Oligoflexus sp.: one gene and its partner. The protein of the gene in region 1 binds, or shares a complex with, the protein of each later gene. Links are inferred from orthologs where the notes say so. Each region holds a gene or a part of one and is shown on either strand. Other genes may lie near its edges.

What was found. The genes of interacting proteins can lie anywhere in the genome.
Region 2: the proteins of secY (region 1) and secA are in contact, whole or in part, in a crystal structure (PDB 3DIN), measured with the Thermotoga maritima proteins. The link is inferred for Oligoflexus sp. from one-to-one orthologs. Residues at the interface, in WP_004081795.1 of Thermotoga maritima: Glu108, Gly109, Glu110, Glu111, Ala236, Glu237, Arg238, Arg239, Ile240, Thr241, Ile242, Gln243, Tyr244, Ala245, Arg246, Arg247, Val248, Thr249, Gly250, Arg251, Arg252, Val253, Tyr254, Gly256, Ala257, Ser258, Thr259, Tyr260, Leu261, Pro262; in WP_004082002.1 of Thermotoga maritima: Glu261, Ala262, Arg263, Lys300, Ala301, Arg302, Thr303, Ile304, Ile305, Leu323, Tyr324, Asp325, Pro326, Val329, Ser330, Tyr333, Ile336, Lys340, Phe345, Val349, Glu363, Phe364, Tyr374, Ser375, Gly376, Gly377, Glu393, Ile395, Thr482, Ser483.

What each region holds. Positions count from the first base shown.
Region 1 is NZ_DASTAT010000093.1:35,265-40,232, forward strand. The notes cover bases 2,026-4,968. They hold secY (preprotein translocase subunit SecY), read left to right. Parts: upstream 2,026-2,807; coding sequence 2,808-4,130; downstream 4,131-4,968. Other genes in these bases: rpsE (30S ribosomal protein S5), read left to right, coding at 2,026-2,127; rpmD (50S ribosomal protein L30), read left to right, coding at 2,154-2,339; rplO (50S ribosomal protein L15), read left to right, coding at 2,362-2,805; VFO10_RS19880 (adenylate kinase), read left to right, coding at 4,127-4,768; infA (translation initiation factor IF-1), read left to right, coding at 4,891-4,968. Also shown: VFO10_RS19840 (type Z 30S ribosomal protein S14), read left to right, coding at 1-154; rpsH (30S ribosomal protein S8), read left to right, coding at 179-577; rplF (50S ribosomal protein L6), read left to right, coding at 590-1,132; rplR (50S ribosomal protein L18), read left to right, coding at 1,150-1,506; more of rpsE, read left to right, coding at 1,633-2,025. UniProt on the Escherichia coli protein: The central subunit of the protein translocation channel SecYEG. Consists of two halves formed by TMs 1-5 and 6-10.
Region 2 is NZ_DASTAT010000023.1:11,770-17,023, forward strand. What follows is about bases 1,370-4,598. They hold secA (preprotein translocase subunit SecA), read right to left. Parts: upstream 4,207-4,598; coding sequence 1,570-4,206; downstream 1,370-1,569. Other genes in these bases: VFO10_RS04615 (hypothetical protein), read right to left, coding at 1,370-1,534; VFO10_RS04625 (M23 family metallopeptidase), read right to left, coding at 4,431-4,598. Outside these bases: rph (ribonuclease PH), read right to left, coding at 266-1,012; more of VFO10_RS04615, read right to left, coding at 1,118-1,369; more of VFO10_RS04625, read right to left, coding at 4,599-5,254. UniProt on the Escherichia coli protein: Required for protein export, interacts with the SecYEG preprotein conducting channel.

The sequences.
Region 1 (4,968 bases):
GCGCACGCCGAAGTTCTCGACTCGCGCTTATACTCGATGCAACAAATGCGGTCGGCCAAAAGCCGTTTTCCGTAAGTTCGGGATCTGTCGTATCTGCTTCCGGCAAATGGCCTTGAATGGTCTGCTGGCCGGCGTGACAAAAGCATCCTGGTAACAGAGCAGTCGGAGAAGAGAGACGATGCAAGTTAATGATCCAATCGCAGACCTTTTGACACGAGTTCGGAACGCACAAAAAGCGGGTCATGAAGTCGTGAGCGTACCAGCCTCGAAGATGAAGATCGCCATCGCTCATATCCTGCGCGAAGAAGGCTTCGTACGTAATTACAAAGCCATTCGTGACAATAAGCAAGGCATTCTGAAGATTGCCCTCGCCTATTCGGAAGATGGCAAGCCTGGTATCCGTACAATCGAACGTCAGAGCACAGCTTCCCGTCGCCTTTACGTGACGGCTGACAAGCTTCCCTACGTGAAGAGCGGTTTCGGTGTCGGTATCCTTTCGACCTCGAAAGGTATCATGACCGATCGCGATGCTCGTAAGCTTAATATCGGTGGCGAGTATATCTGCTCCGTCTTTTAATAGAGGTTATATATGTCACGCATAGGTAAACAGCCGATCACGGTCCCAAGCGGGGTCGAGGTTAAAATAGAGGGCTCACTTATTAAAGTGAAAGGCCCCAAAGGCAAACTGGAAAGAGCCCTTCACCGTTCGATCAAGGTCGCTCAGGAAGGTTCTACGCTGAACGTTAGTCCAGTGGCTGACACCAAAGAAAACAAGAAATTCCATGGCCTTACCCGCACTCTGATCGCCAACATGATCGAAGGTTGCCAAAAGGGCTATGAAAGACGTCTGACTCTCGTCGGCGTAGGTTATCGCGGTGCGAAGCAGGGCAAAGGTTTGAACCTTTCTCTGGGTTACAGTCATCCTGTTTACTTCGAAGCTGTTGAAGGCGTCGATCTGAACGTTGACAAGAACACCACCATTATCGTCACCGGCGCCTCGAAAGAGAACGTTGGCGAGACAGCCGCGAAAATCCGCTCGTTGCGTCCACCTGAGCCGTACCACGGTAAAGGCGTCCGCTACGAAAGCGAGAAGATCGTCACCAAAGTTGGTAAATCTGGCGGTAAGAAATAACGGGGTAGGATTGCGTCATGGCAAGCACAAATTCGAAATATGCGCAGCGTAATAAGCGCAAGACCAGGATCCGTAAAAAGATCTTTGGAACGACTGAACGTCCCCGTCTGAGCGTATTCCGCTCGGCCCGGCACGTTTACGCTCAGGTGATCGATGACACTAAAGGCGTGACTCTGGCTCACGTTCACAGCTTCAAAAAAGGCAGCGAAGAGCGGGCTGACAAAGCTGTTTGTGCTGAACTTGGCAAAAAGCTGGCAGAAGCCTGCAAGGCCAAGAACATTACAAAAGTTGTGTTTGATAAAAACGGTTATGCTTATCACGGCCGGATCATGGCTTTGGCCGAAGGTGCCCGTGAAGGTGGCCTGGATTTCTAAGAGTCATGCTGGAGGCATAAGTCAGTGGCTAAAGAAATAGGAATTAAAGATAACAAGCGCGAAGACAGACGTGATCGTCAAGACAAGCGCGACCGTGACCAAGGTAACACTGCTGGTGAAGACAACCTGCAAGACAGAGTTGTGAACATCGCCCGCGTTGCCAAAGTTGTTAAAGGTGGTCGTCGCTTCAGCTTCTCGGCTCTGATCGTCGTCGGCGATAGCAAAGATAAAGTGGGCTTCGGTCTTGGCAAAGCCAACGAGGTTCCTGATGCGATTCGTAAGGGATCGGATCAAGCGAAGAAGAACATGATCACTGTTCGTAAGAACGGTGGAACGATTCCTTTCGAAGTCGTCGGCAAGTACGGCTCCGCTACGGTTCTGATGTATCCTGCCAAAAAAGGTAAGGGCATCATCGCTGGTGGTGCAGTGCGTATCATCGCAGAACTCGCAGGGATTCAGGACATCGTGTGTAAGGTCCATGGTACACGTAACCACCAGAACGTGGTTCGCGCTGTGATCAACGGCCTGCAGCAGCTGGAAAGCCTGGAAGAGTATGCGAAGAACCGCGGTAAGGAAGCCCATGAGGTTTACCAGGTTCGTCACGCGCAAGCACAAGCTTAATTTAACGCGCTAGGCGGAGTTCCCCTATGTCGAAGATTATTGTCAGACAAACCCGGAGCCTGATCGGCAACAACCCGAACAATCGCAAGGTCGTTCGCGCTCTCGGTCTGGGCCGGATTGGCAAAACGAAGGTCCATAAGGATAACAATTGCATCCGCGGGATGATCAACAAAGTCCGCCATCTCGTCGAGTACGAGTTGGTAAACGACTAAGGATGCTTAAGTGGAGTCTATCATGAAGTCGTTGGAAAATTTGCATCCAGCCCCCGGATCGAACAAGAACAAGAAGCGTCTTGGTCGCGGTCCTGGTAGCGGTAAAGGCGGCACTTCGGGTAAAGGCCATAAAGGTCAAAAAGCCCGTAAGAGCGGTAACGTCCGCGCCGGTTTCGAGGGTGGTCAAACCCCTATGTACCGTCGTCTGCCCAAACGCGGTTTTAAAAATCCTTCTCGGATTGAATACAATCCGATAAACTTGGATGCTCTAAACGCTTTTGACGCGGGTACCGTGGTAACCGCAGAGTTGTTGGCTCAAGGTGGATTGTTGCGCAAGCCTGATATGCCCGTTAAGCTCCTTGGTCGCGGCCAGCTGACCAAAGCCTTGACTATCAAGCTCCACAAAACAAGTGGCGCAGCAAAAGCAGCAGTGGAAAAGGCAGGCGGTAAAGTTGAGGAGATCTAATAGTGGGACAGCGGATATCATCTCTGCCTGAGGTGACACTCAATCATTTGACCAAGAAGATCCTGTTTACTCTGGGCTTCTTGGCTCTCTACCGGATTGGGGTGCACGTTCCGATCCCGGGGGTCAATTCGGAGGCTTTGGCTGAGTTTTTCAGAAGCCAAGGCGCCAACCTCTTTGGCATGTTTAACATGTTCTCAGGTGGTGCCCTCGAAAGGTTCAGTATTTTTGCCTTAGGCGTGATGCCCTATATCTCGGCCTCTATTATCGCTCAGCTTTTGACCGTTATTGTTCCCCACCTGGAGGCGCTTTCGAAAGAAGGCGAAGCCGGTCGTAAGAAAATCACTCAGTACACGCGTTACGGCACGATCGTGATCGCTCTGGTTCAGGGCTTCATGATCGCGCGGACGCTGTCGACTTCCTCGATGGGGACGGGCGCTTTTGTGACCGATCCCAGTACGAGTTGGGCTGTGCTGACAGCCATTTCCTTGACCGCTGGTACCGCCTTCGTTATGTGGTTGGGTGAGCAGATCACCGAGCGCGGCGTGGGTAACGGTATCTCGCTCATCATCTTCTGCGGTATCGTGGCCGGTTTGCCTAAGGTTATCGGTAACACGTTCGAGAAGTTCAACAGCTCCGAAATGGACCTTGCCCATATCGCTATCCTTCTGCTCATCGTGATTGCCGTCACCGCAGGTGTGGTCTTCATGGAACAGGGTGCGCGTCAGGTGCCGGTTCAGTACGCAAAACGTCAGGTTGGCAATCGGGTTTACGGCGGACAGACTTCGCATCTGCCCATTCGTATCAACACCGCAGGTGTGATTCCTCCGATCTTTGCCAGCTCGCTTCTGCAGATTCCTGTGACGGTGGCTCAGTTCGCCAAAACCGGTCTTTTTGCAAGCGTCGTGGGAACGGTTTTGATCCCAGGCGGGTGGCTCTACAATGTGCTGTACCTGTCGATGATCATCTTCTTCTCATTCTTCTACACGTCGATTCAGTTCAAGCCCGACGATATCGCGGAAAACCTGAAGAAGCATGGTGGCTTCATTCCTGGTATCCGTCCTGGTGCTCGAACCTCGGAATATTTGGGTAAGATTATCAATCGTCTGACCCTGACCGGTGCTCTTTATCTGAGTGCGATCTGTTTGATCCCCTCATTGATCACCGATAGTTTCAACGTTCAGTTCTACTTCGGTGGAACCAGCCTTCTGATTATCGTAGGTGTGGCGTTGGAAACATTTAGACAGATTGACGCGCACCGCCAGTCTCTCCGTTACGAGGCGTTCATGAAGAACACAAGTATCAGGAGCAGAGGAGGCCGGCGTTGATAGTCATCCTTACGGGCGCCCCAGGCGCAGGCAAGGGAACTCAAGCTGACCTTCTCGCCGAGCGGGAAGGTTTTAAGAAGATATCCACCGGCGATGCCCTCCGTAAGCAAATCAGGGAAGGCACCGAGATCGGCAACAAGGCCAAGTCCATTATGGCCGAAGGCAAGCTGGTCCCCGATGATGTCCTTCTTGGCATCCTGAAGGCGGAGCTGGACGCAGCGCGCGGTTTTCCCATCCTTTTGGATGGTTATCCTCGCAACGTGGCGCAAGCGAAGGCCCTTCAGGAGTTGGTCGGTAAAGAAGGCGTACGCGGCGCGGTTCATCTTGAAGTCGATCCTAATGCGTTGGTTCAGCGTATTAGTGGCCGTAGGACCTGTGTCAACTGTGGTGCGAGCTACCACGTGACCACAAGCCCTCCTAAAAAGGATGGCATCTGTGATCGCTGTGGATCAGGTGTTATACAGCGCCCTGATGACACAGAAGAGAAGGTGAAGGTCCGTCTGGGTGTTTACGAGAGTGAAACCCGTCCGGTTCTTGATTTTTACAAGAACCTTGGCCTCTACCATCGTGTTGACGGCAACGGAACGACGGAAAGTGTGTATAAGGCTCTCGCTGCTCAGCTTCGTTCGCTCGCCTGAGCGAAGCAGTTGTGGGTTCTGGGAATCAGCGGTTTTCACTTGCTGAACCAGGGGCAAGTGTGTAAAGTTTCGCATCTGTCAACCCTGGGCGGGCATTCAGGCGTAAATCCGAGGAAGGCTATATGGCCAAGGAAGATGTTATCGAGGTCGAAGGGGTTGTGAAAGAGCCACTCCCCAATGCGATGTTCAAGGTTGAACTC
Region 2 (5,254 bases), on another replicon or contig:
CTGGTCATCGGAAGTTTTTCGAGCTCAAGAGACAGCTTGATCCAACCAATAAGTTTCGCAACAAGCTTTGGGATGCTTATTTTAACTGAGTTGGGATGGGATAGGCTTGCCTAAGCGCGTCAAATGTATGACACGCAGATGTTCCACGTGAAACATGCCGCACTTATCCTGTAAACACATTCTCTGGCAAGGCTTTCAGAAGACTGAAGAACGGAAACTTCGGCGGGAAGCCCTCCCGGCCGCATGAGCCGGGAATGCATGGGGATTAGGTCTCAACCGTATGTCCGTCAGCGGCCTCATGCAGAAGCTCGAAGACAGGTTTGAGGGCTGCATCAGCCGCGTCGAGGATCGCATTGATATCATGCCGGCTGAACGAGGCGCGTTCAGCAGTTCCCTGGATTTCCAGAAAACGACCGCTCTGGGTCATCACCACATTCATATCGAGGTCCGCGGTGCTGTCCTCCTGATAATCGAGGTCCACGAGGGTCTCACCGTCCCGCAGGCCGACGGAAACCGCAGCAACGGCATCAGTCAGAGGATTTTCATGCAAACGGCCACTGCGGAGGAGTTTGTCCACCGCGATCTTGAGAGCGACATAGGTCCCGGTGATGGACGCCGTCCGTGTTCCACCATCAGCCTGAATGACATCACAGTCGATGTTGAAGGTCAGATCCGCACATTTCGTCAGGTCGATCACCCCGCGGAGGGAGCGACCGATCAGCCGCTGAATCTCCTGCGAACGTCCTGAAGGTGCCGGTCTTTCACGACGGGTGCGGCTCTCGGTGGCGCCGGGCAGCATGCCGTACTCGGCCGTCAGCCAGCCCTGGGCCGGGCTTGAATTTCTGAGAAAGGAAGGGATGCCCTCCTCCACACAGACTGTACAGATCACTCGGGTTTCTCCGTACTCGATCAAAACCGAGCCCGTGGCATTTTTTGTATAGTTGGGTGTGATCCGAAGCGGACGCATTTGATCCGAGGATCGACCATCATGACGCAACATAATATTTTCCATCAATGATCGTGTGAATGAGAAGAGACACAGGAAGGACTTTACTTAGCGGACGGACGCTGGAAAAGGCAAGAACCTTTTCCAGAGGGAAAAAGCCTGGAAATTTGCTCACTCGCTCAGAAGAAGATAAGCCAGAAGCCCGACCAGGATCAGGGCCAGAATACCGATCACTGTTTGTTTCATGGGCATATTCTCGGACAATCGCCACCAGGACATATCCCGGAGTTCGTTCTCCTGCGAAATAGGCTGCTCATCGGATACTTCAAGAGGTTTGGGTGCGCGGAGCGGCGATTCACCGCTCACAGCGCGGGGCATATCCTCGCCCAGTGCTTCCTTGATGGCTTCACTCGGAATCAGCTGGGTCAGGGTTGGCTCGTCGTAACCCACAAAGGCCGTTTTCGCAAAACGCGCCGAAGCAGGCTTCGCATGGGGAAAGGCCTCGTCCACGGCATGGTGAACCTGAACGAGGATGCGGGATACAACGACTTCATGGTCAGCAGGAGTAAAATCAAATACGCGATGCACGAGTTCACCTCATGGGAGGAATCGTTCTTCGCCTATTATACTCCAGTTTCGCCGCTCAAACGACCGTGACACTTTTTGTACTTCTGACCCGAACCACAGGGGCAAGGGTCGTTGCGGCCGATTTTTTCCTGGTCGCGGCGCACAGTTTCCGCACTGCGAGCTGCGCTTGTATCACGACTGCCGTGATAAATCATGCCGTCGCCATCACCCAACTCCCCGGTATTGCCCTGGGCATTGGCAGTCGCAGCGTGGGCATCAGGATGCACGAAGTTCAGCTGGGATTCATCAGGCTCGGCAACCTGGGGCGCGTCTTCATATTGGATTTCAGGAGGCGGCATGCGGATCAGGGCCAGCACGGTCTCGTCTTCGATCCGAACCATAAGGCTTTCAAACATCTTGAAGGCCTCTTTTTTATACTCCTGCAAAGGATCGCGTTGACCGTAACCGCGGAGGCGCACGGAATCCTGCAGGGTTTCCATCGAACGCAGATGCTCTTTCCAGCTCTGATCAATGATTTGCAGGTAAACGTAAGCTTCGATGCGTTTCATCAGCTCATCGCCGACCTTCTCGCGCTTGCTGTTATAAGCCGCCATCACCTGATCATGGATGGGTTCGATCAGGCCAGTGACCGAGGTTTCCCCGGCATTCAGCTTCGCCACATCGAAATCAATGTGGAATTCAGTCTGCAGTTCCTTGGCCACCGCGGCCATATCCCATTCTTTGGCTGCCGATGTTTCCGGCGAATACTTGCTCAGAATGCCTTCGGCGACGCTGCGGACCGCATCGCTCATGAAGGCCGTATCGATCGCGCCTTCCAGAATCTTCCGGCGACGCGCGTAAACCACCTGACGCTGCTGGTTCATGACGTCGTCATATTCCAGAACGTGCTTACGCGACGAGAAGTTCTGCTCTTCCACGCGGCGCTGGGCTTTCTCGATGGCCCGGGTCACCATAGGCGAAACGATGGCTTCGCCTTCTTTCATGCCGAGGCGGCCCATGATAGCCGAGAGTCGGTCCGATGCGAAGATCCGCATCAGATCATCTTCCAGCGAAAGATAGAACTTCGTACGGCCGGGGTCACCCTGACGACCGGAACGACCGCGGAGCTGGTTATCAATACGCCGCGATTCGTGGCGTTCGGTACCGATCACATAAAGGCCACCGAGTTCCCGCACACCCTCGCCGAGCACGATATCCGTACCGCGGCCGGCCATGTTCGTGGAAATCGTAACGTTCCCGCGTTGACCCGCGTTGGCGATGATCGTCGCTTCACGGCTGTGGTTCTTGGCGTTCAGGATTTCATGCGGAATATTGCGTTTGCGCAAAAGACTCGACAAAAGCTCGGACTTCTCGACGGAAACCGTACCGACGAGAACGGGCTGGCCGCGTTTCTGAGCGGTCGCGATCTCATCGGCGATCAACTCGAACTTCTCACGCGCAGTCCGATAAACCTCGTCCTGCTCATCCTTACGAATCAGCGTGCGGTTGGTCGGGATCACGACTACGTCGAGGTTATAGATCTTTTTGAATTCGACCGCTTCCGTATCCGCAGTACCGGTCATGCCCGAGAGTTTTTTATAGAGGCGGAAGAAGTTCTGGAAGGTGATGGTGGCCAGGACCTGGGTCTCGTTTTCGACCTGAAGGTGTTCCTTGGCTTCCAGCGCACCGTGCAGACCGTCGCTATAGCGCCGGCCGGGCATCAGACGACCTGTGAATTCGTCGACGATCACGACCTTGTTGTCGCGCACCACGTAATCGACGTCTTTTTTGAAGATAACGTGCGCTTTCAAAGCCTGCTGCACATGGTGCAGATATTCGATGTTGTGCGGATCGTAGAGGTTATCGACGTTCAGGCGTTTTTCCAGCTTGCTGATGCCGTCTTCCGTCAGCGAGATCGACCGCGATTTCTCGTCGACGATGTAATCGCTGTCCTTCTGCAGACCAGGAATCGTGGCATTCACCTTCACGTAAAGGCCGGTATTGGTCTCCGAAGGGCCGGAGATGATCAGCGGCGTCCGGGCTTCGTCGATCAGGATGGAGTCGACTTCATCGACGATACAGAAGTTATGCTCGCGCTGCACGAAGCGGGAGAGTTCGGTCTTCATGTTATCGCGCAGGTAATCGAAGCCGAATTCATTGTTGGTACCGTAGGTCACGTCCGCGAAATAAGCGTCGCGGCGCTGCTGATCGGTCAGACCATGCACGATCAAACCGGTGGTCAGGCCGAGGAAGTCGTAAAGCTTGCCCATTTGCGCGGAGTCGCGGGAGGCGAGGTAGTCGTTGACTGTCACGACGTGAACGCCTTTGCCGGCGAGCGCGTTCAAATAAACCGGCGCCGTCGCTGTCAGCGTTTTACCTTCACCAGTCTTCATCTCCGAGATGCGGCCTTCATGCAAAGCGAGGCCACCGACCAGCTGCACATCGAAGTGCCGCATGTTCAGGACCCGGAACGCCGCTTCACGCACCACAGCGAAAGCCTCAGGCGCCAGGGCATCGAGGGTTTCTCCCTTGCCGAGGCGATCCTTGAATTCCTGTGTCTTGGCGCGCAAGGCGTCATCACTCAAGGCCTTCATGGAAGGTTCAAGCGCGTTGATCTGTTGCACGATACCCTGGTATCGCTTCACTTCCCGATCGTTTTTCGTACCGAAGACCTTACGAGCCAGACTTAACATGGTATGATCCGCTTGTGCATGAATTGTAAGTGTGACCTGACTGCATTCTGCGTACAAAAATGATCCCGCGAACTGCGCAAGAATGCCCAGACAAGTCGAAGAGTATAACCCCAAAAAGCCGAATGCGGAATGCTTTTCCGAGCCCAAGCCCAGCCCTGGCCCGCGCCTCCGCAGTCTGCGAAAGCACCGCCTTGCTGGCCCTGTGATGGATCAGCCTCGATTCGTTAGTTCAAGTTAAGGATAAATTTGCGCGGGTCAACGGCGTTGCCGTTTAAAATTACTTCGTAGTGGCAATGGGGACCTGTTGTGCGGCCTGACATACCCACCGTAGCTATCTGCTCGCCACGACTGATCTTCTGTCCCGGCTGCACGAGATTCTCGGCGTTATGACCGTAGCGGGATACTACACCGAAGCCATGCGCGATCATGATGAAATTTCCAAAGCCATCCTTCACGCCCGAGAAAATCACCACGCCATCGGCGGGCGCATAGATCGGGGTGCCAATAGGTGCGGCAATGTCGAGGCCCATGTGCACATCACGATCGCCTGTAAAAGGCGAGGTGCGAGACCCGAATCCTGAGGTGATCCACCCATCCACCGGGGTGACGGAGGGCACCGAGGCCAGAAGCGAACGCTGCTGGCTCAGAGTCGAGAGCAGCTTCTGCAGACGGAGCGCATTCTGATTGGCATTGCTGCCGATAGTTTTCATTTTCTCAAAAGCAGTGCGGAACATCAGGCGATCGAGGTCGATGCCGAGCGGCAGATGCTGCGAATCCTGGGGATCAATCACCGATTCCTGACGGACATGATGATATTCCTGAGGCGTCAGGGGACCAATGCCGGTCCGCGTGCTGAAGCGTTTGACTTTGAGTTGTGTCAATTCACCGAGTTTTTCGCTGTAATCCTGAACACGTTGCAAAGAGCGCTTCACTTCTTCGAGGTTGCTCAGAAGAAGCTGCGCTTCGCCACGAAGGCCCTGATTTTCGGCAGCGATCTTTTGATAGGATTCGCGCAGGCCGCGCAGCTGGGTATAGTCATAGATCAGAT